DNA from 2 places in the Variovorax sp. GW821-FHT10D07 genome. Region 2 is predicted to be linked to the other one. Evidence: predicted binding sites of a transcription regulator. Region 2 holds the regulator's gene; the other holds the start of a gene.

Region 1 (14,645 bases), on a different contig from region 2:
TGTCCGAATCGAATATTTCCGAACTGGAAATCACTGAAACCGAAGGCAAGGTCCGCATCGTCAAGGGCGGCGGTGCCGCCCCCGTTCAGTACGTGCAGACCCTGGCGGCACCGCCCGCCGTGGCAGCAGCTCCCGCCGGCGCAGCGGCACCTGCCGCACCCGTGGCCGAGGCCGCTCCGGCCGGCCATCCGGTGAAGTCCCCGATGGTGGGCACCTTCTATCGTTCGGCCAGCCCGGGCGCTCCGGCCTTCGTCGAGGTCGGCAGCAAGGTCAACGAGGGCGACACGCTCTGCATCATCGAGGCGATGAAGATCCTCAACGAAATCGAGGCCGACAAGGCCGGCACCGTTACCCAGATCCTCGGAGAAAACGGTCAGGCGGTCGAATACGGCCAGCCGCTGTTCATCATCGAGTGACCATGTTCAAGAAGATCCTGGTCGCCAACCGCGGCGAGATCGCTTTGCGCATCCAGCGCGCGTGCAGCGAGCTCGGCATCAAGGCCGTGATGGTCTATTCCGAGGCCGACCGCGAGGCCAAGTACGTCAAGCTGGCCGAGGAAGCCGTCTGCATCGGCCCGGCTCCCTCGTCGCTGAGCTACCTCAACATGCCGGCCATCATCTCGGCGGCCGAAGTGACCGATGCCGAGGCGATCCACCCCGGCTACGGCTTCCTGAGCGAGAACGCCAACTTCGCCGAGCGCGTCGAGCAGAGCGGCTTCCAGTTCATCGGGCCGACGCCTGACAACATCCGCACGATGGGCGACAAGGTCTCGGCCAAGCAGTCCATGATCAAGGCCGGCGTGCCCTGCGTGCCCGGTTCCGACGGCGAGCTCTCCGACGACGCCACGGCCAACAAGCGCATCGCGCGCGCCATCGGCTACCCGGTGATCATCAAGGCCGCGGGCGGCGGCGGTGGCCGCGGCATGCGCGTGGTCCATACCGAGGCCGCGCTGATCAACGCGATCCAGATGACCAAGGCGGAGGCCGCGGCGGCCTTCAACAATCCCTCGGTCTACATGGAGAAGTTCCTCCAGAACCCGCGCCACGTCGAGATCCAGGTGCTGGCCGACAAGCACCGCAACGCGGTCTACCTCGGCGAGCGCGACTGCTCGATGCAGCGCCGCCACCAGAAGGTGATCGAGGAATCGCCCGCGCCCGGCATTCCGCGCAAGCTGATCGAGAAGATCGGCGAGCGCTGCGCGGCCGCCTGCAAGAAGATCGGCTACCGCGGTGCCGGCACCTTCGAATTCCTCTACGAGAACGGCGAGTTCTATTTCATCGAGATGAACACCCGCGTGCAGGTGGAGCATCCGGTGACCGAGCTCACGACCGGCATCGACATCGTCAAGACGCAGATCATGGTGGCGGCCGGCGAGAAGCTGCCGTTCACGCAGCGCCAGATCCAGATGCACGGCCACGCGATCGAGTGCCGCATCAACGCCGAGGACGCGTGGAAGTTCACGCCGTCGCCGGGTCGCATCACGATGTGGCATCCGCCGGGCGGTCCGGGCGTGCGCGTGGATTCGCATGCGTACACCAACTACTTCGTGCCGCCGAACTACGACTCGATGATCGGCAAGATCATCGTCTTCGGCGACACCCGCGAGCAGGCCATGGCGCGCATGCGCACTGCGCTCAACGAGACCGTGATCGAAGGCATCCAGACCAACATCCCACTGCACCGCGAGCTGATGGTCGACGCCAAGTTCATGGCCGGCGGCACCAACATCCACTACCTCGAAGAGTGGCTGGCCGCGCACAAGCGCTGAGCCGTCCCTGCCCGCCATGTTCGAACTCCGCCTGCTGGCCCCCGAGGAGCGCATCGAGTCCCTCGGCGACGCGCTCGATGCGCTCGACGCACTGAGCATCTCGGTCGAGGACGCCGACGCGCAGACCGATGCCGAGCAGGCATTGTTCGGCGAGCCCGGCATGCCGCCGCCCAAGGAGGGCTGGCAGCGCTCGCGCGTGATCGCGCTGTTCGCCACCGAGGAGCTCGCGCGCGACGCAGGCTCGGTGCTCGCGCTGCAGGATTTCTTCGAAGGCTGCACGCTGCTGGGCATCGCCGAGCTGCAGGACCAGGACTGGGTGCGGCTCACGCAATCGCAGTTCGCGCCGGTCGAGATCACGCCCGAGTTCTGGATCGTGCCGAGCTGGCACGAGGCGCCGGCGCAGGCCACGCAGGTGATCCGGCTCGATCCGGGCCTGGCCTTCGGCACCGGCACCCATCCCACCACGCGCATGTGCCTGCGCTGGATCGCGACCCGCGGCGCGCTCGCGGGCCAGCGCGTGCTCGACTACGGTTGCGGCTCCGGCATCCTGGCCATCGGTGCCGCGAAGTACGGTGCGAGCGAGATCGACGCGGTCGACATCGACGAGGCCGCCGTGAGTTCGACGCGCCTCAATGCCGAGGCCAACGGCGTGACGCTCAACGCGGGCCTGCCCGAAGCAGCGCAGGGCCAGTACGGGACGGTGCTCGCGAACATCCTCGCGACCCCGCTCAAGGTGCTCGCGCCGCTGCTGTGCGAGCGCGTGGCGGCCGGTGGCTCGCTGGTGCTCGCCGGCATCCTCGAGCGCCAGGCCGATGAGCTGAAGGAAGCGTACGCGCCCTATGTGGCGCTCGAAGTCAGCGACAGCGAGGACGGCTGGATCCTCATGACGGCACGCCGCTGAACGCGTTCGCGCCGGGGCTGCGGCCCGGCGCAAACGGCGCTGCCGGCACCACGTCGCGCCGAGGGCCCAACCCTACAATCGCCCCCTCATGAGCCTCGTCACGCGTTGCCCCGCCTGCGCCACCACCTTCAAGGTGGTGCGCGACCAGCTCCGGATCTCGGACGGGTGGGTGCGTTGCGGTCGCTGCAGCCATGTGTTCGATGCGACGCTCGATCTGCACGAGACGCCCGATGGGGTGGCTCGACCGGGTGCCGTCGCACCGCCCCAGGAACAGGTGCCATCGGCGCCGGCAGTCGCGCCGAGCATGGAGCCCATTGAGCCCGAGGCTTCGACACCGCCAGCGCCCGCGGCCCCTTCCATCGACACCGGCTTCGGATTCGATGCGCGTGCCGACGAGGGTGCAGCGCCGCCGCAAGAGCCGGCCGGCGGATTCGACGGCCTGTCGGCGCCGCCTTCCTTCGCACCGGCTCCGCCGCAGGTCGAGGAGTCCGACTTCCTCGACGACGAGGTCAACGAAGATCCGCCGCCGGTGCAGCCCGAGCCGTCGCCGCCCGCGCCACCGCAGTCCCCGGAGGTGCGTGACAGCGCGGACTTCACGCTGCCCGCGCACGGCATCGTCGCCGACGAGCCCTGGTCCGACCTCGAGGCGCGCGAGCCGCCATGGCGGCCGCCGCCGAGTTCGCTGCCGCCGTTTCCCGACATCGACCTCAACCTCGCCGCGCCGCCATCGCCGCCGCCCGCACCGGTGCCACCGCTGCCCGCGGTGTGGACGCGTCGATCCGATGCGGCCGCGGCACCGGCGAATGGCAAGCCCGCGGGCTTCGCAACGCTGCGCCGTTCCGGCGCCGACGAAGACGGCGACGACGACACCGAGCTCGAACGCGACGCGGCTGATGCGCCCGAGGCGGACGACGACAAGGACCAGCTGCAGATGCAGAAGGCGCTGCGCAGGGCGCGCGCCAGGTCGGCCAAGATCGCCGCCAGCGCCAAGGCGCGCGACGAACGCGATGAACGAGAGGCGCGCGCGAACAGCGAAGACCCCGCGCTGCTGCCCTTCGCCTCCGTGCTCGACGCGGCGGACGAGACCGAGGATCGCGCGGCGCATCGCTTCACCGACGATGCGGACGACGACGAGAGCGACGATCGACCGAAGTCCCTCTGGCAGCGCATCGGCACGCGCCGCGGGCTGATCGCGCTCGCGGTGCTCGCGGGCCTGCTGCTCGCCGTGCAGGTCCTGCGGCACGAGCGCGACGGCATCGTCGCGCGCCAGCCTTCGCTGCGCCCCGCACTGGCCGCGTTGTGCCAGGCGACGGGCTGCGAGCTCGCGCCGCTGCGCCGCATCGGCGACATCGTCATCGAGGGCGCGGCCTTCGCGCGCGAGAAGAGCGGCGGCAACGACTACCGGCTCAGCTTCAACCTGCGCAACAACGCCGCGGTGCCGCTCGCGATGCCGTCGATCGAGCTGGTGCTGCTCGACACGCAGGAGCGTGCCGTGGTGCGGCGCGTGCTCTCGCCGGCGGACTATGGCGCGCCCGCGGTGCTCGCGGCGCGCGGCGAACGCGCTGCGTCGCTGCCGATGACGCTGACGGCGTCCGAGGCGGACGCCTTGCCGCCGATCGCGGGCTATCGCGTGGAAGCTTTCTATCCCTAGGCCTGGGGCGAGCCGCCGGTTTCGCCTCCACGCCTTACTTCCTTTTTTCTTTTCCTCACCTCAACGGATCAGCCCATGGCAGCAGTGATTTGCGGTTCCCTCGCCTTCGACACCATCATGACCTTCGAGGGCCGGTTCGCCGACCAGATCCTTCCGGACCAGTTGCACATCCTCAACGTGTCCTTCCTGGTGCCGGGCCTGCGCCGCGACTTCGGCGGCTGCGCCGGCAACATCGCCTACAGCCTCAATGCGCTCGGCGGCACGGCGCTGCCGATGGCCACGCTCGGCAGCGATGGCGCCGACTACATCGAGCGCATGCGCTCGCTGGGCATCAGCACGGAGTTCGTGCGCCAGCTCGACGACACCTTCACCGCGCAGGCGATGATCATGAACGACGCCGACAACAACCAGATCACGGCCTTCCATCCGGGCGCGATGCAGCAGGCGCACATCACGAAGGTCGCGGCGCGCGAGGACATCCGGCTCGGCATCGTCGCGCCCGATGGCCGCGAGGCGATGCTGCAGCATGCCGAGCAGTTCGCGGCCGCCGGCATTCCCTTCGTATTCGATCCGGGCCAGGGCCTGCCGATGTTCGACGGCGAGGCGCTCAAGCATTTCGTCGAGCTCGCGAGCTGGGTGGTGGTCAACGACTATGAAGGCAAGATGCTGTCGCAGCGCACGGGCTGGAGCCTGGCGGAGATCTCGCAGCGCGTGCGCGGCCTCGTGGTCACGCTCGCGGCCGAGGGCTGCGAGGTGTGGACGAACGGCGAACGCGAGCATGTGCCGGGCGTGGTGCCGACCGCGGTGATCGAGCCCACGGGCTGCGGCGACGCATGGCGCGGTGCGCTGCTGTTCGGCCTGGAAAAGGGCTGGCCGCTGGCTCAGTGCGCGGCACTCGGCAACCAGGTCGGCGCGCTCAAGATCGCGCAGCGCGGTCCGCAGAACTACCAGGTCGATCGCCAGGCACTCGGCCTGGCTTGACGGGCGATGGCGCGGCGGTGGATGCCGCCGCCCCGTCGTTTCGCGATCTTCTTCGCCCAATGAAAAAGCCCGACACCTTGCGGTGCCGGGCTTGATGCCTTTTCAGGGCTGCCGAGAAAACTCAGGGCTTGCTGGCCGTGGGAAACGGCCAGGCTGCCTGGGGATTCAGCGTCGTCTGCGCAGCGGGAGCGGGCGCAGCAGCGGCCTTGGCGGGTGCCTTGGCAGCCTTCTTCGCAGCAGGCTTCTTGGCAGCAGCGGCAGGCTTGGCAGCGGGCTTTTTCGCGGCTTTCTTGGCCGCAGCCTTCTTGGCAGGGGCCTTCTTGGCGGCAGCCTTCTTCGCAGGCGCCTTCTTGGCAGCGGCCTTCTTCGCCGGAGCCTTCTTCGCTGCGGCCTTCTTCGCCGGAGCTGCCTTCTTCGCCGGTGCCTTCTTGGCGACGACCTTCTTCGCGGCTACCTTCTTGGCAGCGACCTTCTTGGCCGGAGCCTTCTTGGCAGCGACCTTCTTGGCCGGAGCCTTCTTGGCGGCGACCTTCTTGGCCGGAGCCTTCTTCGCTACGACCTTCTTGGCCGGAGCCTTCTTCGCTGCGGCTTTCTTAGCCGGTGCTTTCTTTGCAGTTGCCATTTCTGTTTTCTCCTTGATCAAGTTGAAAAAATCAACCTATTGAAGCACTCCGCGCATGTTGGTAGCGCTGGAGTGATTCATGGCGTTGGATTCCGTGCTCCAGCACCATGAACACCTGAGCCCTCATCCATGCCGCGCTCTTCGGCGCAGTCGGTGGCAAGGGCAATTCTTGAATTCATTTATTGTTATCGAAATATTCAATCCCAGGAGAGCGCACCACCCGATTGGTATTCGATCACGCGGGTCTCGAAGAAATTGCGCTCTTTCTTCAGGTCAATCATCTCGCTCATCCACGGGAACGGATTTTCCTCGTTCGGGAAGAGCGTTTCGAGGCCGATCTGCTGTGCGCGCCGATTGGCGATGTAGCGCAGATAGCCCTTGAACATGGAAGCGTTCATGCCGAGCACGCCACGGGGCATGGTGTCTTCGGCGTACTTGTATTCGAGCTCGACGGCGCGCATGAACAGCGCCTTGATCTCGGCCTTGAACTCGGCCGTCCACAGGCCGGGGTTCTCGAGCTTGAGCTGGTTGATCAGGTCGATGCCGAAGTTGCAGTGCATCGACTCGTCGCGCAGGATGTACTGGTACTGCTCGGCGGCGCCGGTCATCTTGTTCTGGCGGCCCAGCGCGAGGATCTGCGTGAAGCCGACGTAGAAGAAGAGGCCTTCCATCAGGCAGGCGAACACGATCAGCGACTTGAGCAGCGTCTGGTCGGTCTCGTGCGTGCCGGTCTTGAAGTTCGGGTCGCTGATCGCGTCGATGAACGGAATCAGGAACTGGTCCTTCTCGCGGATCGACGGCACCTCGTTGTAGGCGTTGAAGATCTCGCTTTCGTCCAGGCCGAGCGACTCGACGATGTACTGGTAGGCGTGCGTGTGGATCGCTTCCTCGAAGGCCTGGCGCAGCAGGAACTGGCGGCATTCGGGCGCCGTGATGTGGCGATAGGTGCCCAGCACGATGTTGTTGGCGGCCAGCGAGTCGGCGGTGACGAAGAAGCCGAGGTTGCGCTTGACGATGCGGCGCTCGTCTTCGGTCAGGCCGTTCGGGTCTTTCCACAGCGCGATGTCGCGCGTCATGTTCACTTCCTGCGGCATCCAGTGGTTGGCGCAGGTGGCGAGGTACTTTTCCCACGCCCACTTGTACTTGAACGGCACCAGCTGGTTGACGTCGGTCTCGCCGTTGATGATGCGCTTGTCGGCGGCCCTGACGCGGCGCGTTTCAGCCGGAGCGCTGGCGCCGACGGATGCGGGCGCGGCCTGGCGGGCAGGCTGCTGCACGGGTTGCAGCGAAGGTTGTGCCATCGATGAAGCCGACACATCCACCGCACGGCCGGCGGCAGCGCCGGTCGAGGGGTGGTGATGCAAACCTTGTTGCATGTCCTTTGGCAAGGAGGGCTTGACTTCTTCGTCCCAGGTCAACATAGAAAAATCCAATGCTCAAATTATCCGAGCAACGATGTGAGTTGCAAAGTGCTCGTTCACATCGCACTCCATTTATGTGGTTGTTATGTTGCTCGCATGCATCGCGCGATGTCGGTCAATGCCTTCAACTGGCCTCCGTCATCGCACGACGTCGCATGCGCCTCACTCTTCGTCGTGCAGCGCACCGCGCTGTGTTCGCGGTGCGCTGCGTGCATCACTGGCAGGCTTCGCAGGTCGGATCGTCGACACCGCAGAAGGCGATGTCGGTCGCGGGGATCGCGCTCATCTGTGCCTTCGCTGCGGCAGCCGCGGCCTCGAGTGCGCTCATGCCCGACGGTGCGTCGTTGCCCGAGGACACCGCGTTGAGGCGGCCCGACTGCACCGTCGACTTCTCGGCGTGCGTCGCGCTCTGCGTGCGCAGGTAGTAGGTGGTCTTCAGGCCACGCAGCCATGCGAGCTTGTAGGTGTCGTCGAGCTTCTTGCCCGAGGCGCCGGCCATGTAGATGTTCAGCGACTGCGCCTGGTCGATCCACTTCTGGCGACGCGCGGCGGCTTCCACCAGCCACGTCGTCTCGACTTCGAACGCGGTGGCGTAGAGCGCCTTCACGTCCTGCGGCACGCGGTCGATGGGACGCAGCGAACCGTCGAAGTGCTTCAGGTCCATCACCATCACGTCGTCCCACAGGCCCAGGCGCTTGAGGTCGCGCACCAGGTAGTGGTTGATCACGGTGAATTCGCCCGACAGGTTCGACTTGACCGAGAGGTTGCCGAAGCAGGGCTCGATCGAGGCGTCCACGCCGATGATGTTCGAGATGGTCGCGGTCGGGGCGATGGCCACGCAGTTCGAATTGCGCATGCCGTCGGCCTTGATCTTGGCGCGCAGCGCGTCCCAGTCGAGGGTCGACGAGCGGTCGACCTCGACGTAGCCGCCGCGTGCCTTCTCGAGCAGGTCGAGCGAGTCGATCGGCAGGATGCCCTTGTCCCACAGCGAGCCCTTGTAGCTCGAGTACTTGCCGCGCTCGCGCGCCAGCTCGGTCGAGGCCCAGTAGGCGTGGTAGCAGATCGCTTCCATCGATTCGTCGGCGAACTGCACGGCTTCCTGCGAGGCGTAAGGAATACGCAGGTCGTACAGCGCGTCCTGGAAGCCCATCAGGCCCAGGCCGACCGGACGGTGGCGCAGGTTCGAGTCGCGCGCCTTCTTCACGGCGTAGTAGTTGATGTCGATCACGTTGTCGAGCATGCGCATCGCGGTCGAGATCGTCTTCTTGAGCTTCTCCTGGTCGACCTTGCCGTCCTTCAGATGCTGCAGCAGGTTGACCGAACCGAGGTTGCAGACCGCGGTTTCGGTGTCGCTGGTGTTCAGCGTGATCTCGGTGCAGAGGTTCGACGAGTGCACCACGCCGGCGTGCTGTTGCGGCGAGCGCACGTTGCAGGCGTCCTTGAACGTGATCCAGGGATGGCCGGTCTCGAACAGCATCGTGAGCATCTTGCGCCACAGGTCGGTGGCCTGCACGGTGCGGCTGGGCTTGATCTCGCCGCGCGCGGCCTTCTCTTCGTAGGCGACGTAGGCCTTCTCGAAGTCGGCGCCGAACAGGTCGTGCAGGTCGGGCACGTTCGAGGGCGAGAACAGCGTCCACGAACCCTTTTCCATCACGCGGCGCATGAACAGGTCGGGGATCCAGTTGGCGGTGTTCATGTCGTGCGTGCGGCGGCGGTCGTCGCCGGTGTTCTTGCGCAGCTCCAGGAACTCCTCGATGTCGAGGTGCCAGGTCTCGAGGTACGTGCAGACGGCGCCCTTGCGCTTGCCGCCCTGGTTCACGGCCACGGCGGTGTCGTTGACCACCTTGAGGAAGGGCACCACGCCCTGCGATTCGCCGTTCGTGCCCTTGATGTGGCTGCCGAGCGCGCGCACGCGGGTCCAGTCGTTGCCCAGGCCGCCCGCGAACTTCGAGAGCAGCGCGTTTTCCTTGATCGACTCGTAGATGCCGTCGAGGTCGTCGGGCACGGTGGTCAGGTAGCAGCTCGACAGCTGCGAGCGCAGCGTGCCGCTGTTGAACAGCGTCGGCGTGCTCGACATGAAGTCGAAGGACGACAGCACTTCGTAGAACTCGATGGCGCGGGCTTCGCGGTCGATCTCGTTGAGCGCCAGGCCCATCGAGACGCGCATGAAGAAGGCCTGCGGCAGCTCGATGCGGCTCTTGCGCACGTGCAGGAAGTAGCGGTCGTACAGGGTCTGCAGGCCGAGGTAGTCGAACTGGTTGTCGCGTTCGGCCTTCAGCGCCGCGCCCAGGCGGGGCAGGTCGTACTGCAGCAGCTTCTCGTCGAGCAACTCGTTCTCGACGCCCTTCTTGATGAAGGAGGGGAAGTAGTCGGCGTAGGCGGTGGCGCGGTCGGCCGGCATGACTTCGCGGCCGACGATCTCCTTGAAGATCGTGTGCAGCAGCAGGCGCGCGGTGGCGAAGGTGTAGTCGGGATCCTTCTCGATCAGCGTGCGGGCCGCGAGGATCGAGGCCTTGTAGACCTCGTCGAGCGGCACGCCGTCGTACAGGTTGCGCATCGTCTCGGCTACGATCGGCGCGGCCGTGATGCTGTCGCCCAGGCCCTGGCAGGCCGACTCGATCAGTCCCTTGAGTTCGCCGAGATCGAGCGCGACGCGTTCGCCGCGGTCGAGCACGTGCAGCGCGGGCGCCGCGACCTGCACATCCTGCTCGCCCTGCTTCGCGCGTTCCTGCGTGCGGCGTTCGCGGTAGAGCACGTAGGCACGCGCCACTTCCTGGTGGCCGCCGCGCATCAGGCCCAGTTCGACCTGGTCCTGCACGTCTTCGATGTGGAAGGTGCCGCCGCCCGGACGCGAGCGCACCAGCGCCTTCACGACGGCCTGGGTCAGCGCGTCGACGGTCTCGCGCACGCTGGCCGAGGCCGCGCCCTGGGTGCCATGCACGGCCAGGAAGGCTTTCATCATCGCGATCGCGATCTTGTTGGGCTCGAACGGGACCACGGCGCCGTTGCGGCGGATGATCTGGTAGTGCGCGAGGTTCTGTCCGGTGGGCGAACCGGCGGTGTCGCGGGGGGACTGGGGCGGCGTGGAGGGGATGGCACGCGCGGCGGTAGGTGTATTCAGTGCTGTTTGCATTCGCTTCCTCTCGGTTGGCAATTCTTGTTGGATGAGCGGCGCTGCTGGGGCCGCTTCGTCGGCTCTGAGGCCGGCCGGGACACACTATATCTAGGGTGCGGGGGGTGTACAACCCACTAGATGTAGCGTTTTCCTTCAGGCTTCAAGAGGGAGGAGAAAGCTGTTTTCGCGCTTCGCGGCCATCCATGCCGCATGAACAGTGGATCATCCTCTCGCAACCCACGTTCCATGCGGCTTGCGAGCCGATTTGGGCCTGCAAGGCGCATGGTTGCTACGCATCGCGCTTGCGAATGGAGCGATTGCTGCACTGCGAGCCCAGGGCATCGCACGGCGTGCAGCGATTGAAAAAATTAGCGCTCCACCACCTGCGAGGGAAACATGTGTGGACCCCAGCCGAGATGATCGCGCAGCCGATGCCAGTCGAAGCCGGCGCCGGGATCCTGCTTGCGGCCCGGTGCGATGTGCTCGTGGCCCGCGATGTGTGCGATCGGATAGTGCTGCGCGATCGCCGCCGCGAGGCTCGCGAGCGTCTCGTACTGCGCGTCCTCGAACGGTCCGCCCTCGAGGCCCTCGAGCTCGATGCCGATCGAGTCGTCGTTGCAGTTGTCCCGGCCGCGCCACGACGACACGCCCGCATGCCACGCGCGATCGTCGCCGCTCACGAACTGCCAGAGCTCGCCGTTGCGGCGCACGTAGAAATGCGAGGACACCTCGAGCCCACGAATGCTTTCGAAGTAAGGATGCGCGTCCCAGTCGAGCCGGTTGGTGAAGAGCCGTTGCACCGCGTCGCCGCCGTACTCGCCGGGCGGCAGGCTGATCGAGTGCAGCACGACGAGGTCGATGCGCTCGCGTGCCGGCGCGGGTCGCGGTCCGAAGTTGGGCGAGGGCAGCGCCTTCGCGAAGCGGTACCAGCCGTCGCGCCAGAGCGCATCGCCCGTGGAAGCGCGCAGGCCGTCTTCAGTCGTCGACATGGCTGCTCGCGCCATCGTCGCCGTTGGGCGTGTTGATGCCCAGGCGCGCGATGCGATAGCGGATCTGGCGCAGGCTCATGCCGAGGCGCGCGGCGGCGGCCGTGCGGTTGAAGCCGCTCTCGTGCAGCGCGCGCACGAGGATCTCGCGCTCCTGCTGATCGAGGTAGGCCTGCAGGTCGGAGGGCAGCGGCGTGGGCACCACGGGGCGCGGCGCGGGCGGCGGCGCGGCCACGACGGGCTTCGCGTCGAAGGCCTCGGGCTGCGCGAGCGGCGCCGCAGTCGTCGCGGCGCTCGCGGCTTGCGGCGCGGCAGGCCCGGGCGCGGCCGTCATCCAGCCGCCGCCTGCGCCATCCATCAGGTCGAGCTGCAGTTCGTCGCCGTCGTACAGCGCGACCGCGCGGTGCAGCAGGTTCTCGAGCTCGCGCACGTTGCCGTGCAGCGGATGCTGCGCGAGCTGCCGCAGCAGCGCGTCCGACAGGCGCGGCGCGGGCAGCCCGCCGTCCTGCGCGATGCGCGCGAGCAGCGCGACGCACAGCGCGGGCAGGTCCTCGCGGCGCTCGCGCAGCGCGGGCACCGCGATCTCGATCACGTTGAGCCGATAGAACAGGTCCTGCCGGAAACGGCCGGCCTGCACCTCGGCGTGCAGGTCCTTGTGGGTCGCGCTCACGATGCGCACGTCGACCGCGTCTTCCTGCGTGGAGCCGATCGGCCGCACGCTGCGTTCCTGGATCGCGCGCAGCAGCTTGGACTGCATCGCCAGCGGCAGGTCGCCGATCTCGTCGAGGAACAGCGTGCCGCCGCGCGCGGCCTGGAAGTAGCCGTCGCGGTCCTGCGCCGAGCCGGTGTACGAACCCTTGCGCGCGCCGAAGAATTCGGCCTCGAGCAGGTTCTCGGGAATCGCGCCGCAGTTCACCGCGACGAAGGGGCCGTCGCTGCGCTGGCTGCAGGCATGGACCGCGCGCGCCACCAGCTCCTTGCCGGTGCCCGATTCGCCGCGCACCAGCACCGGCGCCATGCCGCGCGCCACCTTGGCGATGCGCGACTTCACGAGCCGCATCGGTTCCGAATCGCCGACCAGCCGCTCGAGCGCGGAAGCGCCCGCGCTGCCCGCGGCGGCCAGCGCCGACGTGCCGTCGCTCGCATCGGCGGCCTTGGCCGGGCGCACCGCGGCCTGCGCGACCGGTGGCGGCTGCTGCGCCTGCACCGCGGAGGCGACGACCGCGCGGAACTGCTTCAGGTCGACCGGCTTGGTGAGGTAGTCGAAGGCTCCGGCCTTCAGCGCCTCGACCGCGTTCTCGGCCGAGCCGTAGGCGGTCATCACCACGCAGCGCTCGCTGCGCTGGTTCTTCTGGATGCGCTGGATGATCTCCATGCCCTGGCCGTCGGGCAGCCGCATGTCGGTGATCACGGCGTCGAAGCGCGTGGCCTCGAGATGCTGCCAGGCTTCGGAGACGCTGCCCGCGGCCTCGACCCGGTAGCCTTCGCGCAGCAGCGTGAGTTCGTAGAGCGTGCGAAGGTCGGGTTCGTCGTCGATGACGAGGATCTGCGCGGGACGCTGGGAGGGCGGATGGGAGCTGCTCACGCCGCTATTGTGTCAGCCGGTTTTCGCTCGCGGCGAAGCCGACGAAGAATTCGTTGCCCTCGGGCGCCTCGCCCGCCAGCGCGCGCCGCTCGTAGCCGATGGCCGCGCCGTGGCGCCGGCACAGCTCGCGGCACAGGAACAGGCCCAGTCCGCTCGAGCGGCTCTCCGACGAGAAGAAGGGTTCGAACAGGTGGCGCTGCACGGCCGGTTCGAGCGGTGCGCCATCGCTCCAGACCTGCAGGGTCGGCCGGCCCGGGCTGCCCGCGCGCTGCAGCGTGGTCACGACCTGGATCGCGCCCTCGCGCAGGCTCGCGTAGCGCGCCGCGTTGTCGAGCAGGTTCACCAGCAGGCGGCGCAGGTGCTCGACGTCGAAGCGCACCTCCACGCCCGGCGCGTCGAGCACCACGGTCACGCCCTTGCGCTGGGTCTGGCGCATCCATTCCTCGGTCAGGGCCTGCACGGTGGGGTCGAGCACCACCTGCTCGCCGAGCGACAGCACGCGCTGCTGGCGCGCGCGCGAGACGTCGAGGACGTCGTCGACGATGCGCGCGAGGCGCTGCGCGTTGTGCTGCACCATGTGCGTGAGCTGGCGGTGCGCGGGATCGGTCAGGTCCTCGTTGAGCAGCGCGCTGGCCTGCGTGATGGCGGCCAGCGGGTTGCGGATCTCGTGCGCGACCGCGGCCGACATGCGGCCCATGGCGGCCAGCTTCTCGGTGCGGATGCGGGCCTCGAGCTCGCGCAGGTCCTGCAGGAACATCACGCACAGGCTGCCCATGCGCTGGTCGCTCGAGGGCGTGAGGCGGGTGCGCACGCGCACCTCGCGCGCCGCGCCGCGCGCCTGCGCGACCGGGATCTCCTCGGACTGCGACTCGCGGCGCGCATAGGTCTGGCGCGCCAGCGCGGCCAGCGCATGCCAGGCCGGCTGGGCATGCAGCGGAAAGGGCAGCCGCAACTGGCCCAGGCCCTGGCCCAGGATCGCATCGGCCGCCGGGTTGGCCGCATGCACCAGGCCCTCGGCGTCGATCACCAGCACGCCTTCGCTCAGCGTCTCGATCACCAGGTCGTTGACCTGCGCCTGCATCTGCGCGCTGCTGCGGTTGTGCTGCGACACGGCTTCTTCGCGCGCCAGCCGGCGCGCGAGCTCGTGCGCCAGCAGCGCCACCACGAACAGCCCGGTGCCCGTGAGCGCCGCCTGCACGAAGCGCGCGGGCGAGTCGCCGGGCTGCTGCACCCAGTGCCAGGCGGCATCGGCCAGCAGCAGCAGCGTGACGGTGGCGGTGGTGCCCATGCTCACCATCACCGTGCCGAGCACCGCGCTCATGAGCACCGGCAGCGCGAACAGCGGCGTGTAGTTGATATTGCCGCCCTGCGTGACCTGCAGCGCCGCGAAGACCGCGAGGTCGACGCCGGTGCTCAGCATCCAGGCGGCGCCGAAGCCGCGCATCGGCGGCTCGAAATGCACGTAGCGCGCGCCCAGCGCGGCGGCCGCGAGGTAGCTCGCCGACAGCACCACCGCCACCGGCTGCATGGTCTGGCCGAGCGCGAAGCTCACGCCCTGCAGCAGCACCAGCACCAGCGCGACGAAGCAGCGCGCGCCCATGAAGCCGCGCCACAG
Region 2 (14,645 bases):
CCAGCTTGCGGTCGAGCAGCGGCACGATCAGCGCGTCGAGCTGCTCGGCGCCTTCGATCGAGCCGTGCAGCAGCGCGTCGTAGTGCGCGGCGTCGGCCTTGTGGAAGCCCGCGAGGTCGCGCGTGAAGCTGTCGATGGCGGCCGCCTCGTTGCGGCCCACCAGGTGCTGGTAGAGCGCCTGCAGCGCGAACTCGCGCGCACGGGTGCGGTTGGACTTGGCCGAGGCCTTGCGCGCGCCGGTGGAGGTCAGGCCGGTGCGCGTCGCTCGCGCCTTGTCCGGTCGTGCGGAACGCTGCGGTGCAGCGCCTCCCTGGTCTTCTTGGGTGGTGTCGTCGGTCATGAAAGGTCGGCCAGCAGACGCGCCATTTCCACCGCCACGCGGGCCGCGTCGCGGCCCTTGTCGGTCTGGCGGGCGACGGCCTGCTCGAGGTTCTCGGTGGTGAGGATGGCGTTGGCGATGGGCAGCTTGTAGTCGAGCGCCACGCGGCTCACGCTCGCGCCCGATTCGTTGGCCACCAGCTCGAAGTGGTAGGTCTCGCCGCGGATGATGCAGCCCAGCGCGACCAGCGCGTGGTAGCCGCCGCGCTCGGCCAGCGCCTGCAGCGCGACCGGCACTTCGAGCGCGCCGGGCACGCGCACGTGGTGGATGTCGTTGGCGGCCACGCCCAGCGCCGCGAACTCGTCGAGGCAGGCGCTGGCGAGCGCATCGGTGATGTCGGCATTGAAGCGCGCCTGCACGATGCCGATGCGCAGTCCCTTGCCGCTGTTGCCGTCCAGCGGCTTGTCGGCCGCGCCCTGGTTTGCACCTTGCATGTCGTTCAGTCCTTTGCCAGATAGCCGGCGATCTCGAGGCCGTAGCCGGCCGCCATGCTCGGCATGCGCCGCGGCGTGCCGAGCAAAGTCATCTTCTGCACGCCGCATTCGCGCAGGATCTGCGCGCCGATGCCGTAGCTGCGCAGGTCCATGCGGCCGCGCTCGGGCGCCTGCGCGGGGCGCGCGGTGCCGTCGAACTGGGCCAGCAGCTCGTGGGCCGTTTCGCCGCAATTCAGCAGCACGGCCACGCCCCGGTCGAGCTGCGCGATGTGCGAGAGGCTGGCGTCCAGGCTCCACGAGTGCAGCGAGCGGTTGATCTCGAGCGCGTCGAGCACCGACAGCGGCTCGTGCACGCGCACATCGACCGTGTCTTCGGGCGCCCACTTGCCGCGCACCAGCGCGAGGTGCACGCCGCCGCTGGGCTGGTCGACGAAGGCATGGGCCGTGAAGGCGCCCCAGGCGGTCTGGATCTCGCGGCAGCCGACCTTCTTGATCAGCGATTCGGTGCGGCTGCGGTGCTCGATCAGCGCCGCGATGGTGCCGATCTTGAGGCCGTGCTCGGCCGCGAACAGCTGCAGGTCGGGCAGGCGCGCCATCGTGCCGTCCTCGTTCATCACCTCGCAGATCACCGAGGCGGGCGAGCAGCCGGCCATGGCGGCGAGGTCGCAGCCGGCCTCGGTATGGCCGGCGCGCATCAGCACGCCGCCGTCGACCGCCTGCAGCGGGAAGATGTGGCCGGGCTGCACCAGGTCGGCAGCCACGGCGTTGCGCGCCACCGCGGCCTGCACGGTGCGGGCGCGGTCGGCGGCCGAGATGCCGGTGGTCACGCCCTCGGCGGCCTCGATCGAGACCGTGAAGGCGGTCGCGTGCTTGGTGCCGTTGCGCGCCACCATTGGCGGCAGGTGCAGGCGTTCGCACATCTCGCGCGACAGCGTGAGGCAGATCAGGCCGCGCGCATGGCGGGCCATGAAGTTGATGGCTTCGGGCGTGATGTGGTCGGCGGCGACCACGATGTCGCCCTCGTTCTCGCGGTCTTCCTCGTCGACGAGGATGACCATGCGGCCGGCGGCCAGTTCGGCCACGATCTCCTCGACCGGGGAGATCGGCGCGGGCGTCCGATTGGCGCGCGAGGCGCCGATCGGCGTGACGGATGCGTTCATGATGGGGCGGGGTCCTTGGATGCGGGGAATGTCGGTGTCAGGCCGGCCGGGCCGGCTGCAGCACGCCCGCCTGGAGCATGCGCTCCACGTAGCGCGCCACGGTGTCGATTTCGAGGTTCACGCGCGAACCGGCGCGCAGGTCGCCCAGCGAGGTGTTCTGCACCGTGTGCGGAATCAGGTTGATGCTGATCTCGCTGCTGCCGTCGGCCGCGTCGGCGACGGTGTTGACCGTGAGGCTCACGCCGTTGATGGTGATCGAGCCCTTGTAGGCCAGGAAGCGCGCCAGCGCCTGCGGCGCGACCACGCGCAGCTCCCAGCTCTCGCCCACGGGCTCGAAGCGGCTCACGGTGCCGATGCCGTCGACGTGGCCCGAGACGATGTGGCCGCCGAGGCGGTCGCTCGCGCGCAAGGCCTTCTCGAGGTTGATGCGCGCACCTTCCTCGGTCAGTCCCGCTGTTTTATCGAGCGACTCGGCCGAGATGTCGATGGTGAAGAGCCTCTGCGCGGGGTCGAAACTGGTGACGGTCATGCAGGCGCCGTTGAGCGCGATGCTGTCGCCGAGACCGACGTCGTCGAGGTAGCCGTCGGGCGCCGCGATGCCGAGTCTCTTGCCGTGGGAGGAGGAGGAGCCGAGGTCGTGGATGGCGGCGATACGCCCCACGCCGGTGATGATTCCGGTGAACATCCGCGCATTTTCGCAGGTCCGGAAGGCCCGCGGCATTTCCTGGCACTTCGGGACCGCCGGCGCGGTCGCGCGGGCGTCTTGCCGGGCGGCTGTGGACGGCAGCCGGCGCGCCGCGGGCGGCGTCAGAAAGCGTCCCGGCCGGCCACGCGCGCCACGATCCGCAGGTCGGGCCCGATCATGTCGGCCGAGCGGAATGCCAGCGGCAGCGCCCCGGCCAGCGAGACCAGCGGGCCGTCGGCGTGGATCTGGCTCGCGATGTCGAGGCCGCTGCCGATCAGCTTGGGCGCGAGATAGACCAGCAGCTCGTCGACGCAGCCTTCGCGCAGCAGCGAGCCATTGAGCTTGTGGCCCGATTCCACGTGCAGCTCGTTGACGCCGCGCGCCGCGAGGTCGCGCAGCAGCGCGGGCAGGTCGACCTTGCCGTGGGCATTCGGCAGGCAGCTGACCGTGGCGCCGCGGGCTTCGAGCGCCGCGGCGCGGGCTTCGTCGCGCACTGCCGCGTAGATCCAGACCGCGCGGCCTGCTATGAAAAGGTGAGCATCGGGCGGGGTCTGCAGGTGGCTGTCGACGATCACCAGGTGCGGCTGGCGCGGCGTCTCGACCAGCCGCACGTCCAGGCGCGGGTTGTCCTCGAGCACCGTGCCGACGCCCGTCAGCACCGCGCTGGCCCGGGCGCGCCAGGCATGCCCGTCGGCGCGCGCGGCCTCGGCCGTGATCCATTGGCTCACGCCGTTGGCGAGGCCGGTGCGGCCGTCGAGCGAGGCCGCGACCTTCATGCGCACCCAGGGGGTCTTGCGGACCATGCGCGAGAGGAAGCCGAGGTTGAGTTCGCGCGCTTCCTCGGCGCCCGGACCCACCTCCACGGCAATACCCGCCGCGCGCAGCCGTTCGAAGCCCTGGCCCGCGACCAGCGGATTCGGATCGGCGAGCGAGGCGACCACGCGGCCGATGCCGGCCGCGATCAGCGCGTCGCAGCACGGGCCGGTGCGGCCATGGTGGGCGCAGGGTTCGAGCGTGACGTAGGCGGTGGCGCCCGCGACCGAATGCCCCTGTGCCGCCGCGTCGCGAAGTGCCATCACCTCGGCATGCGGGCCGCCGGCCTTCTGCGTGTGGCCCTGGCCGAGCACGCGGCCCTGCGCATCGGCGATCACGCAGCCCACGCGCGGGTTCGGATCGGTGATCAGCAGCGCCGACGCAGCCAGGCGCAGGGCGCTCGCCATGTGCTGCGCGTCGTGTTCGGGAGAGGGCATGGAGGCTTCGCGAGGAAAAGTTGACACGGGTGCGTCGGGATCATACGAGCGGCGCGCGAATGCGGATGGACGGCGCGGCGCTCGCGCCCGGTGCGCTCGTACGCTTGCCGTTCGATCGCGAGACACGCGACACCAGAAGAGAACGGGGGGAGGACGGATATGGCAAGGTCGAATCGAACGGCGCATGCCGCCGCGGGCTTTTCGCTCGTGGAAGTGCTGGTGTCCATCGCGCTGCTGAGCCTGGGGCTGCTCGGCGCGGCGGCCATGTTGCTGCATGCGGTGCGCGCGAGCGGCGAGGCCGCGAACTTCGGCGCGGCGCTGAACCTGGTGCGCGAGCTGTCGGAGAAGACGCGGCTCAACCGGGCCGTGGCGGCGCGGCGCGATGGGGCCAATGGCTACCTCGTGGCGCAATGGACGGCAGGGTCTGCCGCAGGCGAGGCGGGCGTCACCGATTGCGCGGCGGCCGGCGCCGCCTGCAAACCCGAGGACCTCGCGCGCTGGGACATGCAGGCGTGGAAGCGGCGCGCCGCGAAGGCCCTGCCAGGCGCGCGCGTCACGGTCTGCTTCGACGGCAATCCATGGAACGACGCAGCGGGCGCCCATGCCTGGGACTGCGAGGCCGACGGACCGTTGCTGGTCGTCAAGCTCGGCTGGTTGCCGCGCAACGCGAGCGAGGCGCAGCGCCGCGCGGGGGCATCGGCACCGCCGCGGCTCGCGATGCCGTTGATGCCCGCGCAGGCCGGCGAGGGGCCGCGCGGTGGCTGAGCGTGTCGAACCCGCAGGGCGCGCGCGGCTGCGTGGCGTGTCGCTGGTCGAGCTGATGGTCGCGCTGGCGCTCGGCCTGGTGGTGGTGCTCGCCGCCATGCTGGCTTTCGGCGGCGGCCGGCAATTGTTCGTTGCCGAGTCCGAAGCCCGCACGGTGGAGGAGTCGCTGCGTTTCGCGGCCTTCGTCGTGCGGCGCACGGTGCGGCAGGCCGGCTATGCCGATCGTGCGGCCGGCGATACCGTCATGGCCGCCGGAAACGATCCCCTCGAGCTCGACATCGTCGGCGCTCGCAACACGCGCGTCGGCGCCAGCGGCGAAAGCTATGGGAGACACAACGCACGCGGCGTGAACGACAGCGATTCGTTGCTGGTGCGCTTTGCCGGCAGCTCGCGCACCGACGACGACGGCAACGCCACGGAGGCCGACGGCACCATGGTCGACTGCATGGGTTTCGCGCAGCCCGCGCCGAGCACCGGCACCGCCACGCCGGCCGATCGCGCCTGGAGCATCTTCCACGTGGCAGAGGCGGCCGACGGGGAGCCCGAGCTCTATTGCAAATACCGCGGCGACCGGCGCGGCAACTTCCGGTCCGAGCCGCTGGCGCGCGGCATCGAGGTGTTCCGCGTGCTGTTCGGGCGCGATCTCGATGGCGACGGCACGCCCGAGCAGTGGCTCGATGCCGCGCAGCTCGATGCGGTGGCGGCCGCGTCGTCGCTGGGCAACTCGGCCTGGCGGCAGGTGGTGGCGTTGCGCATCGGGATGGTGGCGCGCAGCGCACGGCCGGGCAATTGGCCCCGGCCCGAGGAGGCGCAGCTCTATCCGCTCGGCCCCGAGTTCCCGGTGGTTCGCTTCCGGCCCGCGGCCGATGGGCGGCTGCGGCGTGTCGCGAGCTTCACGGTGGCGCTGCGCAACAGCCAACGCGAGGCCGCGCCATGAACCGGCCGGCGCGCGCCTCGCGTGGCTTCTCGCTGATCGTCGTGCTGATGCTGCTGCTCGTGGTGTCGGTGCTCGGCCTCGCCGCGGCGCAGAACGCGCTGGTCGGCGAGCGCATCGCGCGCAGCGACCGCGACACCGAGGTGGCTTTCCAGGCGGCCGAGGCCGCGCTGCTCGATGCCGAGCGCGACGTGCTCGGGCCCAACGACCATGGGGCGCAGCGGCTGTGCCTGTTCGACGGCCGCGATGTGTCGGCCTTCGCCGTCGATTGCGCCGGGACCGGCACACGGCTGGGACTCTGCGCGGCCGCGCCGGTGGGCGACCCGCCGGCGTGGACGCAGGTCGATTTCGCACTCGATGCGAACCGGTCGGTGGCCTATGGCCGCTTCACGGGGCAGGTCTATGCCACCGGTGCCGGTGGCCTGTCCGTGCGCGCGCCGCGCTACATCGTCGAGGCCCTGCGCAGCCGGGGCAGCGGCCCGCAGGGCGTGCTGCACAGCGCGAGCGCGAGCGCGGGCGTCGCGACACATGTCTTCCGCGTCACCGCCATCGGCTTCGGGCCGCGCGAGGAGACGCGGGTGCTGCTGCAGACCACGCTGGCCAAGCCGTCGGCGAGTCCTGGTTGTGCCGACGCTTCCTCTCCTTCTACCTGATCGGACTGCCATGCCCTCGCTTCGCGCATTCATCGTGTGCATCGCCCTGGTTTTCTGCGCGACGTGGAGCGCGCCGGCATGGGCCGGCATCGCATCCACGACGCCGCCCGATGTGCAGCTGACCAGCGTGCCGGTCCACGCGCTGGCCGGTCAGCCCGATCCCAACATCGTGATCGACCTGTCGATCAAGGCCTCGAACGCGGGACCGGCGTACCTCGGCAGCTTCGAGCCCGCCAAGGTCTACGAAGGCTATTGGGATGCGAAGGGCTGCTACGACTACCTGCGTGTCGAGGGCTACTTCCGCCGCACCGCGACGGCCACCACGCTCGCCGGTGGCGAGATCGCCTGCCGCGAGCAGTGGAGCGGCAATCTGCTGAACTGGGCCACGGCATCGCCGCTCGATCAGCTGCGCATGGCGCTGACCGGTGGCGACCGCGTGGTGGACACGCCGGAGCGGACCGTGCTGCAGCGAGCGACCTGGCCGATCGGGGCTGGCGTCGAGCTTCCCGTCAAGACCGTGCGCGGGCATCTCGAGCGGCTGACACCGCGCAGCGGGCTTCGCGCGGACGAAACGCTGCGCATTCGGAACTGCGGGGAGCGGTTGGTCGTCGATGCGGACACGCGCACCGATGCGGACCGTGGCTGCGTCTCGGCGGCCGGGGCCGATCTCCACTTCGCGCGTGTCGAGGTCTGCGCCGCCGATGAGGCCGCCGTGCGTCGTGATCTTTGCGCCGCGTATCCCAGTGGTCATCACAAGCCGGTAGGCGCCTTACAGGTCCATGCGGGCAACGCGCGTTTCGCCGTGTTCGACTACCTGCCCGGCAGCGATCCCAGGCGCCAGGGCGGCGTGCTGCGCGAAGCGATGAAGTCCATCGGGCCGGAGAAGACCGATGCCGCGTTCGACCGGGTCGAGAACCCGCGGGCGGAATGGGATGCGCGCACCGGCGTGTTCCGCGACGACCCCGCGGGCACCGCGCAGGGTGTCATCGCAGCGGTGAACCGCTTCGGACGCTCGGGCGACTACGCGCGCTTCGATCCCGCGGGCGAGCTGTTCCATGAATCGCTGCGCTACCTGCAGGCGAAGCTGCCGATGCCCGCGGACCCGGTGCTCGGGAACTGCCAGCGACACCACATCCTGAACATCGGCGACCTCGACACCGGGCGTGATGGTTCGGCGCCGGGCTCGGGCAGTGCGGCCTTCGCGCCCGACACCGCGCACTGGACCCGGCTCGTCGGTGCTTTCGAGAATCGAAAGGCCGGCGCGGCCCAGGGCTCCTTCGGCATGGCGGGGCTCGCCTATTGGGCGCACACGCAGCGGATCCGCGGCGACCATCCCGATGCGCGCGTGCAGACCTTCGCGGTCGACCTGGATGCCGACCGGAGCGCTGTGGTGGGTACGCGCCAGCGCGGCAGCGCGCTCTACCTGGCCGCGAAGTACGGCGGATTCGTCGACCGCAACGGCGATGGCGATCCATTCCGAAGCTCCGCGCTTTTCGGCGCCCCGGACGCAGCGGGCAAGTCGGCATGGTTCAGCAACGCCGAATGGGCGGAAGGGCTCGACCACGACGGGCAGCCGATGCCGGCCAATTACTTCCTTGCCAGCGATGCGCGATCGACGGCGGATGCGTTGCACGGCGTGCTTCGCCGTGCCACCGCGCCGCCGCTGGGCGCGAATGCCACGGCCGCGATCTCCTCGGACGCGGTGGGAGCGGCCGGCGCGAGCCTCTATCGCTCGCGCTCCGACAGCCGGCGCTGGGCTGGCACCTTGCTGTCGTTTCGCCTGTTCACCGATCCGGACACGGGCGCCTTGCGCGTGGCCGACACGCCGTCGTGGGATGCGGGCGCCTTGCTCGATGCACGCGTGGAGAAATCCGGTGCATCGGCGCCGCGAAAGATCTTCACACTGTCGACGGCAGGCGTCGGCATTCCCTTCGAATGGGAGGCGCTCGACGAACCGTTGCGGCGCTCGCTGCGTACGGAGACCGAACCTGCATCCCCGATGCCTGCCGGGGCCACCGACGCCCTGGCCCGCGACCGCCTGAACTACCTGCGCGGCGAGCGCCGAAACGAAGCCTCGTTCGCGGGTGGCCGGTTCCGTGTGCGCGACTCGGTGATGGGCGATGTCGCGCATGCGGCCCCGGTGTACGTCGGGGCGCCCGATCCCGCCCTGCGCGAAGCCGACTACCCGGCATTCCTCTCCACGCATCGCCAGCGCGAGCCCGCGGTCTATCTGGGTGCCAACGACGGCATGCTGCATGCCTTCTCGGCGCGCACGGGCGAGGAGCTTTTCGGCTATGTCCCGCGCCTGCTGTTTCCCACGCTGGGCCAGCTCGCGCAGCCCGGTGGCGCGCATCTCGCCTATGTCGACGGCACGCCCGCCGTGGCCGAGGCGCGCATGGCGAACGGCCGGTGGAAGAGCGTGCTGGTCTCGGGCCTGGGCGCGGGTGCCGCCGGTGTCTTCGCGCTCGATGTCAGCGATCCGCGGGCCTTCTCGGCCGACAAGGTGCTGTGGGAGTTCGGCAGCGCCGACGACCCCGACATGGGCCACCTGATGCAGCCGCCGCGCATCCTGAAGTTCCGCACCAGGGCCGCGACGGCGGGCCGTGCAGCCACCCATGCCTGGTTCGCGGTCGTGCCCTCGGGCTTCAACAACCGTAACCCCGAGAAACGCGCCGCGCTGTTCCTGCTGTCGCTCGACAAGCCGGCCGGCACGCCCTGGCGGCGCGGCCTCGACTATCACAAGATCCTGCTGCCCCGGCCCGCGGACACCCGCCTGGTCAATGCGCTCGCGAGCGCGCCCGGCGACCATGCGGCCGACGACGGAACGGTCCGCTGGCTCTATGCCGGCGATACCCAGGGCAATCTGTGGAAGTTCGACTTCGAGCGCGATGCGCCGTGGAGCGAGGCCAACGCGCTGGGCTTCGGCGGTGCGCCGCTGATGGTCGCGATGGACGGCGGCGCGGGCAGCCGGCGCCAGCCGATCACGGTGCCGCCGGAAGTGGGGCTCGGGCCCGGCGGCGGTGGCATCGTGCTGTTCGGCACCGGTCGATTCGTCGAGCCGGCGGACCTCGGCGCCTCGCGCCGCGGCGTCCAGACCGTGTATGCGGTGCAGGACACGGGCACGCCGATCCGTGCGGGCGAGGCGCGGACCCAGTTGATGGCGCGGCAGGCGCGATCCGTCGAGGGCGGGCTGACGGCCATCGAAGGCCCGTCCTTCGTCTACGGCGCCTTCGACCGCGCGACGACACGGCGGCGCGGCTGGTACCTCGACCTGCCGGCGTCGCTCGACCAGGGCGAGCGCCAGGTCGAGCGGTCCGTGCTGGCCGATGGGCGCCTGTTCTTCAACACGCTGATCCCGCCGCAGGCGGCCTGCGGCGAAGGCAGCGGCCGCAGTTGTGCCGTCGACGCGATGACCGGCCTGTCCAAGGGCGGCACCTGCGTGCCCTCGGAGGCGGGGCTGCTCGGTGCACCCTTCGTGGTCCAGCAGGGCGATGCGTCCTACGGTGCCGCCGATCCGGCCGGTCGGCGCGTCGAGACGCGGCGGCTCTCGGTCCTCAGCCCCGGCACCCGCAAGGGCACGGCGGTGTCGGTCGCGCAGCCGCCCGACGGTGCCACGGTGTCGCGCCGCGCCGGCCGTCTCAACTGGCGCCAGGTGCCGGACCCGCAAGGGACACGGCCATGATTACCCGCCAAGGCCATCGCGCGGGCGCGGCCCTCGGCTGGAGTCTGATCGAGGTGCTGATCGCACTCGCGATCGTCGCCATCCTCGCGGCCATCGCCTTTCCCTCCTACGTGGATGCGGTGCACCGGGGCTGGCGCGCCGAGGCGCGGTCGGCGCTGCTCGCGCAGATGCAGCAGCAGGAGCGCCACTTCACCGTCGATGGCCGCTACCGGCGCTACGAAGGCGATTCCGCCGAGAGCGGGCAGGGCGGCAAGTACCTCGTGCGCAGCGAGCATTGCGACGGCCAGCGCAGCCTCGACGACTGCCTGCGGCTCTCGGCGCGGCTCAAGCCCGGCTTCTCGGACCCGCCGGTCGGCAACCTGTGGCTGGACAGCACGGGCGGCCGCGGCTGCGATGGCGCGCAGCGTGCGAGGTGCTGGCAATGAAGCGCGCGGGACGCTCGCGCGGGCTCACGCTGGTCGAGCTGCTCACCGTGATCGCCATCGTCGCCATCCTGGCCGCCGTCGGCGTGCCGGGTTTTCGCGCGCTGCTGCTCCACCAGCGGCTGGCGGCCGTGTCGCAGGCCTTCGTGGCCGCGCTCGGGATGGCGCGGATCGAGGCGATCCGGCGGGGCGAGCCGGTCAGCGTGCTGGCCGACGGCGGCGCCGGCTGGGATGCGGGCTGGGTGGTGGTGGCCGATGCCGGCGGCGACCACGCGCCGCGCGTGCTGCGGCGCTTCGACGGGCTGCCGCCGGGCATCGCGGTCGACCGGGAACTGGGCGACGGGTTGGCGCAAGGGGTGCACTACGACGGCAATGGCTTCTCGCGGCGCGTGCGCAATGCGGGCTTCGGCGCGGGCTGCCTCGCGTTCAAGGCCGAGACGGGGCGGCGCGCGGCCATCGTTCTCTCGGCGTCGGGGCGGCCTCGAAGTTGCGACCCCGATCGGAAGGGGGAGTGCGGAACTGGAGTGTGCGGGCAGGGCGGTGGATAGCAGCCGTCCCGCGGCCCGGCGTCGACAGGCCGTGGCTCAGATGTCGCGCAGCAGCTGCCGGAACTCGTCCACGTCCTCGAAGCTGCGATAGACCGAGGCGAAGCGCACGTAGGCCACCTTGTCGAGCTTCTTGAGTTCGCGCATCACGAGTTCGCCGACCTTGGTCGACTCGATTTCGCGCAGGCCGCTGGCGAGCAGCTTCTGTTCGATGCGCAGCAGCGCGTTGTCGATCTGCTCGATGCTCACCGGCCGCTTGCGCAGCGCCAGCATCATCGAGGCGCGGACCTTGGTCGAGTCGAAGTCGGCGCGGCTGCCGTCCTTCTTCACGACGACCGGGAAATTGACGTCGGGGCGCTCGTAGGTGGTGAAGCGCTTGTCGCAGGCACCGCACTGGCGGCGCCTGCGAACGAAGTCGGCGTCTTCCGAAACGCGGGTCTCGACGACCTGCGTTTCGAGATGACCGCAAAAAGGGCATTTCATGCGGTCAGGGCTTCTTCTTCGAGGTCAGCGGTAGACCGGGAAGCGGCTGGTCAGCGCGTGGACCTTGGCGCGCACGGCGTCGATGTTCGCGGCATCGCGCGGGTTCTCGAGCACGTCGGCGATCAGGTTCGCGGTGATGCGGGCCTCTTCGTCTTTGAAGCCGCGCGTGGTCATGGCCGGCGTGCCGACACGCACGCCGCTGGTCACCATCGGCTTCTCGGGGTCGTTGGGGATCGCGTTCTTGTTGATGGTCATGTGGGCGCTGCCCAGCACGGCCTCAGCTTCCTTGCCGGTGATGCCCTTGGCGCGCAGGTCGACCAGCATCACGTGGCTTTCGGTGCGTCCGCTCACGATGCGCAGGCCGCGCTGCGTGAGCGTTTCGGCCACGATCTGGGCGTTCTTGACCACCTGTTGCTGGTAGGCCTTGAACTCGGGCGACAGCGCTTCCTTGAAGGCCACCGCCTTGGCGGCGATCACGTGCATCAGCGGGCCGCCTTGCAGGCCCGGGAAGATCGCGCTGTTGATCGCCTTCTCGTGCTGCGACTTCATCAGGATGATGCCGCCGCGCGGGCCGCGCAGGCTCTTGTGGGTGGTCGAGGTCACGATGTCGGCGTGCGGCACCGGGTTCGGGTAGACGCCCGCGGCCACCAGGCCGGCGTAGTGGGCGATGTCGACCATGAAGATCGCGCCGACGTCCTTGGCCACCTTGGCGAAGCGCTCGAAATCGATGCGCAGCGAGTAGGCCGAGGCGCCCGCGATGATCAGCTTGGGCTGGTGCTCGTGCGCCTTGCGTTCCATCGCGTCGTAGTCGATGGCTTCGTTGGCGTCCAGGCCGTAGCTCACCACGTTGAACCACTTGCCGCTCATGTTGAGCGGCATGCCGTGGGTCAGGTGGCCGCCTTCGGCCAGGCTCATGCCCATGATGGTGTCGCCGGGCTTCAGGAAGGCCAGCAGCACGGCCTCGTTGGCCGAGGCGCCGCAATGGGGCTGCACGTTGGCCGCCTCGGCGCCGAAGATCTGCTTCACGCGGTCGATGGCCAGCTGCTCGGCCACGTCGACGTGCTCGCAGCCGCCGTAGTAGCGCTTGCCCGGGTAGCCCTCGGCGTACTTGTTGGTGAGCTGCGAGCCTTGCGCGGCCATGACGGCCGGCGAGGCGTAGTTCTCGCTCGCGATCAGCTCGATGTGGTGTTCCTGGCGCGCGTTTTCGGCCTGGATGGCAGCCCAGATTTCGGGATCGGTCTGTTCGACCAGGATGTTGCGTTGGTACATGGCAGTCCTTTGAAGACGAGGTCCTTGTTCTTCAACCAAACAAGGGCTGCCCAGGCGAACGGCTGATCGCCTGCGCGTCTGGAGCGACGTCGCAGGCGGTACGCTTCCCAGTGGTAGTCCACGTCAGCGCGGGTGCCTTGTCGGCACCGCGCCTATCGCCAGTCGCGTACCCGGTCGAGTGTAGCGGATCGGACCGGCCCGGCGGCGGGCGAAAGGAGATTCAGGACACGGCCGACAGCAGCGCCACCTTGGGCGGCGTGGGGCCGTTGGCCGGCTCGGTCGCCTCGTCGGGCTTGGCCGGGGCCACCACCGGCAGGAGCAGCGGCTGCGGGCGCAGCACCGGCGGCGTCGGCGCGAACGGCGAGGGCGCGCGGCCGCTGGCCACCTGCAGCAGGCGCTCGCGCTCGGCCATCACCTTGCCGGCATAGCCACCGTCGTCCTCGAGGTTGGCCGCGCCCACGTAGTAGCGCAGGCCGCCTTCGAGCGAACCGGCGCGGGCGATGCATTCCTGCAGCACCTTCACGCCGACCCGCATGTTGGTCACGGGGTCGAAGGCGGTCAGCGTGCCGCCGGCCGGCTCGTACTTGTCGCCATGCACGCGGGTCATGACCTGCATCAGCCCCTGCGCGCCGACCTGGCTCTGCGCGAACGGGTTGAAGCTGGACTCGACCGCCATGATCGCGAGGATCAGCGTCGGATCGAGCTTGGTGTGCTTGCCGATGTTGTAGGCCTCGGCCACGAGCACGCTCAGCGGCTCGGCCGCGACGCGGTACTTCTTGCTGAGCCAGTAGGCCACGGCGGCCTGCTGCTTGGGCAGGTCGCCGGGGCTCGCGGCCGTCGTGCGCTCGATCGCGGTCGGCTCGAGGTCGGTGGCTTCGGGCGCGGGTTTGCGCGACTGCAGCCAGCCCATGAGCTGTTCTTCGCCTTGATGGCGCAGGTCGGGCCGCGCCACGAGGGCGAGGACCGCGAACACGATGGCCAGGCCCAGCAGGGCGAAACCGTTGTGCGTGATTTCAAAAAAGCCGTCTGCCACATCGGACACGAAGGTCCTCAGCCCGCGGGCCGTGGCATCAAACGCCTTGTTCATCGCTCTTCCTTTCTGTGCGGCACCTGTCGCAGCGCCGGGAAGGGCGATGGGATGGAGGCAGCGGCGCTTGGATTGGTACCAATCAGATTCCGCGCTCAGGGGGATAAGGTGCGCGGCCGTCTGATCAAGCCGGGGGGAGTCGGCAGCGGATACAGGGTGGTTCCGTCGCGTCGGGCGATCGGAGCAGGCGGGATTCTATCGTTGCTAAATACCCGGTCAAGCATAAGGAATTCAGTCTTAATTCTTAAAAGTGTCGAACAAATGTTTCAAATCCGTGTCCGGGACCGCATCCTTCTTAAGGGAAATCCCTTGAAAAATCGGGTTTGAAAAGCCGGGAAGGGGCGCCTAAGCTGAACAGGCCTGAGGTTTTCAGGTGCTTTCCGAAGCCAGGCAGTCACGGTGCAAGCCGAGGGCTCGAACGGCGGAGGATCCACGGCGGCAATCTCTTGCTGCCAGCACGACAGGAACCATCGACTTCCGGTCGAGCGAAACGATGGCAATGGGTCGTATGCCCGCCATCAAGCCCGGTGACATGACATTCGTCGCGTCACCGGGCTTTCTTGTTTCTGGCTTGCCGCCTGTTTGGGGCACACTCGCGCGAATGAATGCTGCCGCCTCGATACAAAGCTTAAGAAAGAACAAATGGGTGCGACGCGGGATCGTTGCACTGCTCGTGCTTCTGGGCCTTTGGGTCCTGGCCTGGCTGGCGGTGCCGCCGATCGCCAAGAGCCAGCTGCAGAAGATCGCGAGCGAGAAGCTGGGTCGTCAGGTCACGGTGGAGCGCATCGGCTTCAAGCCCTGGACCCTCGAGCTCACGCTCAACAACCTGCGCATCGCCACCGCCGACGGCAAGAACACCCAGGTCGCCGTGCGGCGCATCTATGCCGATGCCGAGCT

Evidence for each region. The regulator NrdR, encoded in region 2, represses ribonucleotide reductase genes. The targets are predictions, from matches to a motif close to CACNANATNTNGTG.
Region 1: a site for NrdR is predicted at 10,560-10,573, ahead of AC07PU_RS30455 (ribonucleoside-diphosphate reductase subunit alpha). Genes of this name have one in related genera too.

Annotation. Positions count from the first base shown of each region.
Region 1 covers NZ_JBWKMZ010000012.1:264,804-279,448, forward strand. Annotated here, with positions in the region: gene accB (acetyl-CoA carboxylase biotin carboxyl carrier protein) at 1-416, shown strand, start outside; gene accC (acetyl-CoA carboxylase biotin carboxylase subunit) at 419-1,768, shown strand; gene prmA (50S ribosomal protein L11 methyltransferase) at 1,785-2,669, shown strand; gene AC07PU_RS30435 (zinc-ribbon and DUF3426 domain-containing protein) at 2,758-4,320, shown strand; gene AC07PU_RS30440 (carbohydrate kinase family protein) at 4,396-5,301, shown strand; gene AC07PU_RS30445 (histone H1-like DNA-binding protein) at 5,423-5,923, opposite strand; gene AC07PU_RS30450 (ribonucleotide-diphosphate reductase subunit beta) at 6,121-7,344, opposite strand; gene AC07PU_RS30455 (ribonucleoside-diphosphate reductase subunit alpha) at 7,559-10,477, opposite strand; gene ampD (1,6-anhydro-N-acetylmuramyl-L-alanine amidase AmpD) at 10,828-11,448, opposite strand; gene AC07PU_RS30465 (sigma-54-dependent transcriptional regulator) at 11,435-13,030, opposite strand; gene AC07PU_RS30470 (two-component system sensor histidine kinase NtrB) at 13,035-14,645, opposite strand, start outside.
Region 2 covers NZ_JBWKMZ010000003.1:429,362-444,006, forward strand. Annotated here, with positions in the region: gene nusB (transcription antitermination factor NusB) at 1-340, opposite strand, end outside; gene ribH (6,7-dimethyl-8-ribityllumazine synthase) at 337-813, opposite strand; gene ribBA (bifunctional 3,4-dihydroxy-2-butanone-4-phosphate synthase/GTP cyclohydrolase II) at 819-1,973, opposite strand; gene AC07PU_RS12385 (riboflavin synthase) at 2,011-2,658, opposite strand; gene ribD (bifunctional diaminohydroxyphosphoribosylaminopyrimidine deaminase/5-amino-6-(5-phosphoribosylamino)uracil reductase RibD) at 2,781-3,908, opposite strand; gene pilV (type IV pilus modification protein PilV) at 4,068-4,673, shown strand; gene AC07PU_RS12400 (PilW family protein) at 4,666-5,610, shown strand; gene AC07PU_RS12405 (pilus assembly PilX family protein) at 5,607-6,260, shown strand; gene AC07PU_RS12410 (pilus assembly protein) at 6,271-9,942, shown strand; gene AC07PU_RS12415 (type IV pilin protein) at 9,939-10,367, shown strand; gene AC07PU_RS12420 (GspH/FimT family pseudopilin) at 10,364-10,912, shown strand; gene nrdR (transcriptional regulator NrdR) at 10,949-11,392, opposite strand; gene glyA (serine hydroxymethyltransferase) at 11,417-12,661, opposite strand; ZMP/ZTP riboswitch at 12,703-12,837, opposite strand; gene AC07PU_RS12435 (lytic transglycosylase domain-containing protein) at 12,882-13,748, opposite strand; gene AC07PU_RS12440 (DUF748 domain-containing protein) at 14,350-14,645, shown strand, end outside.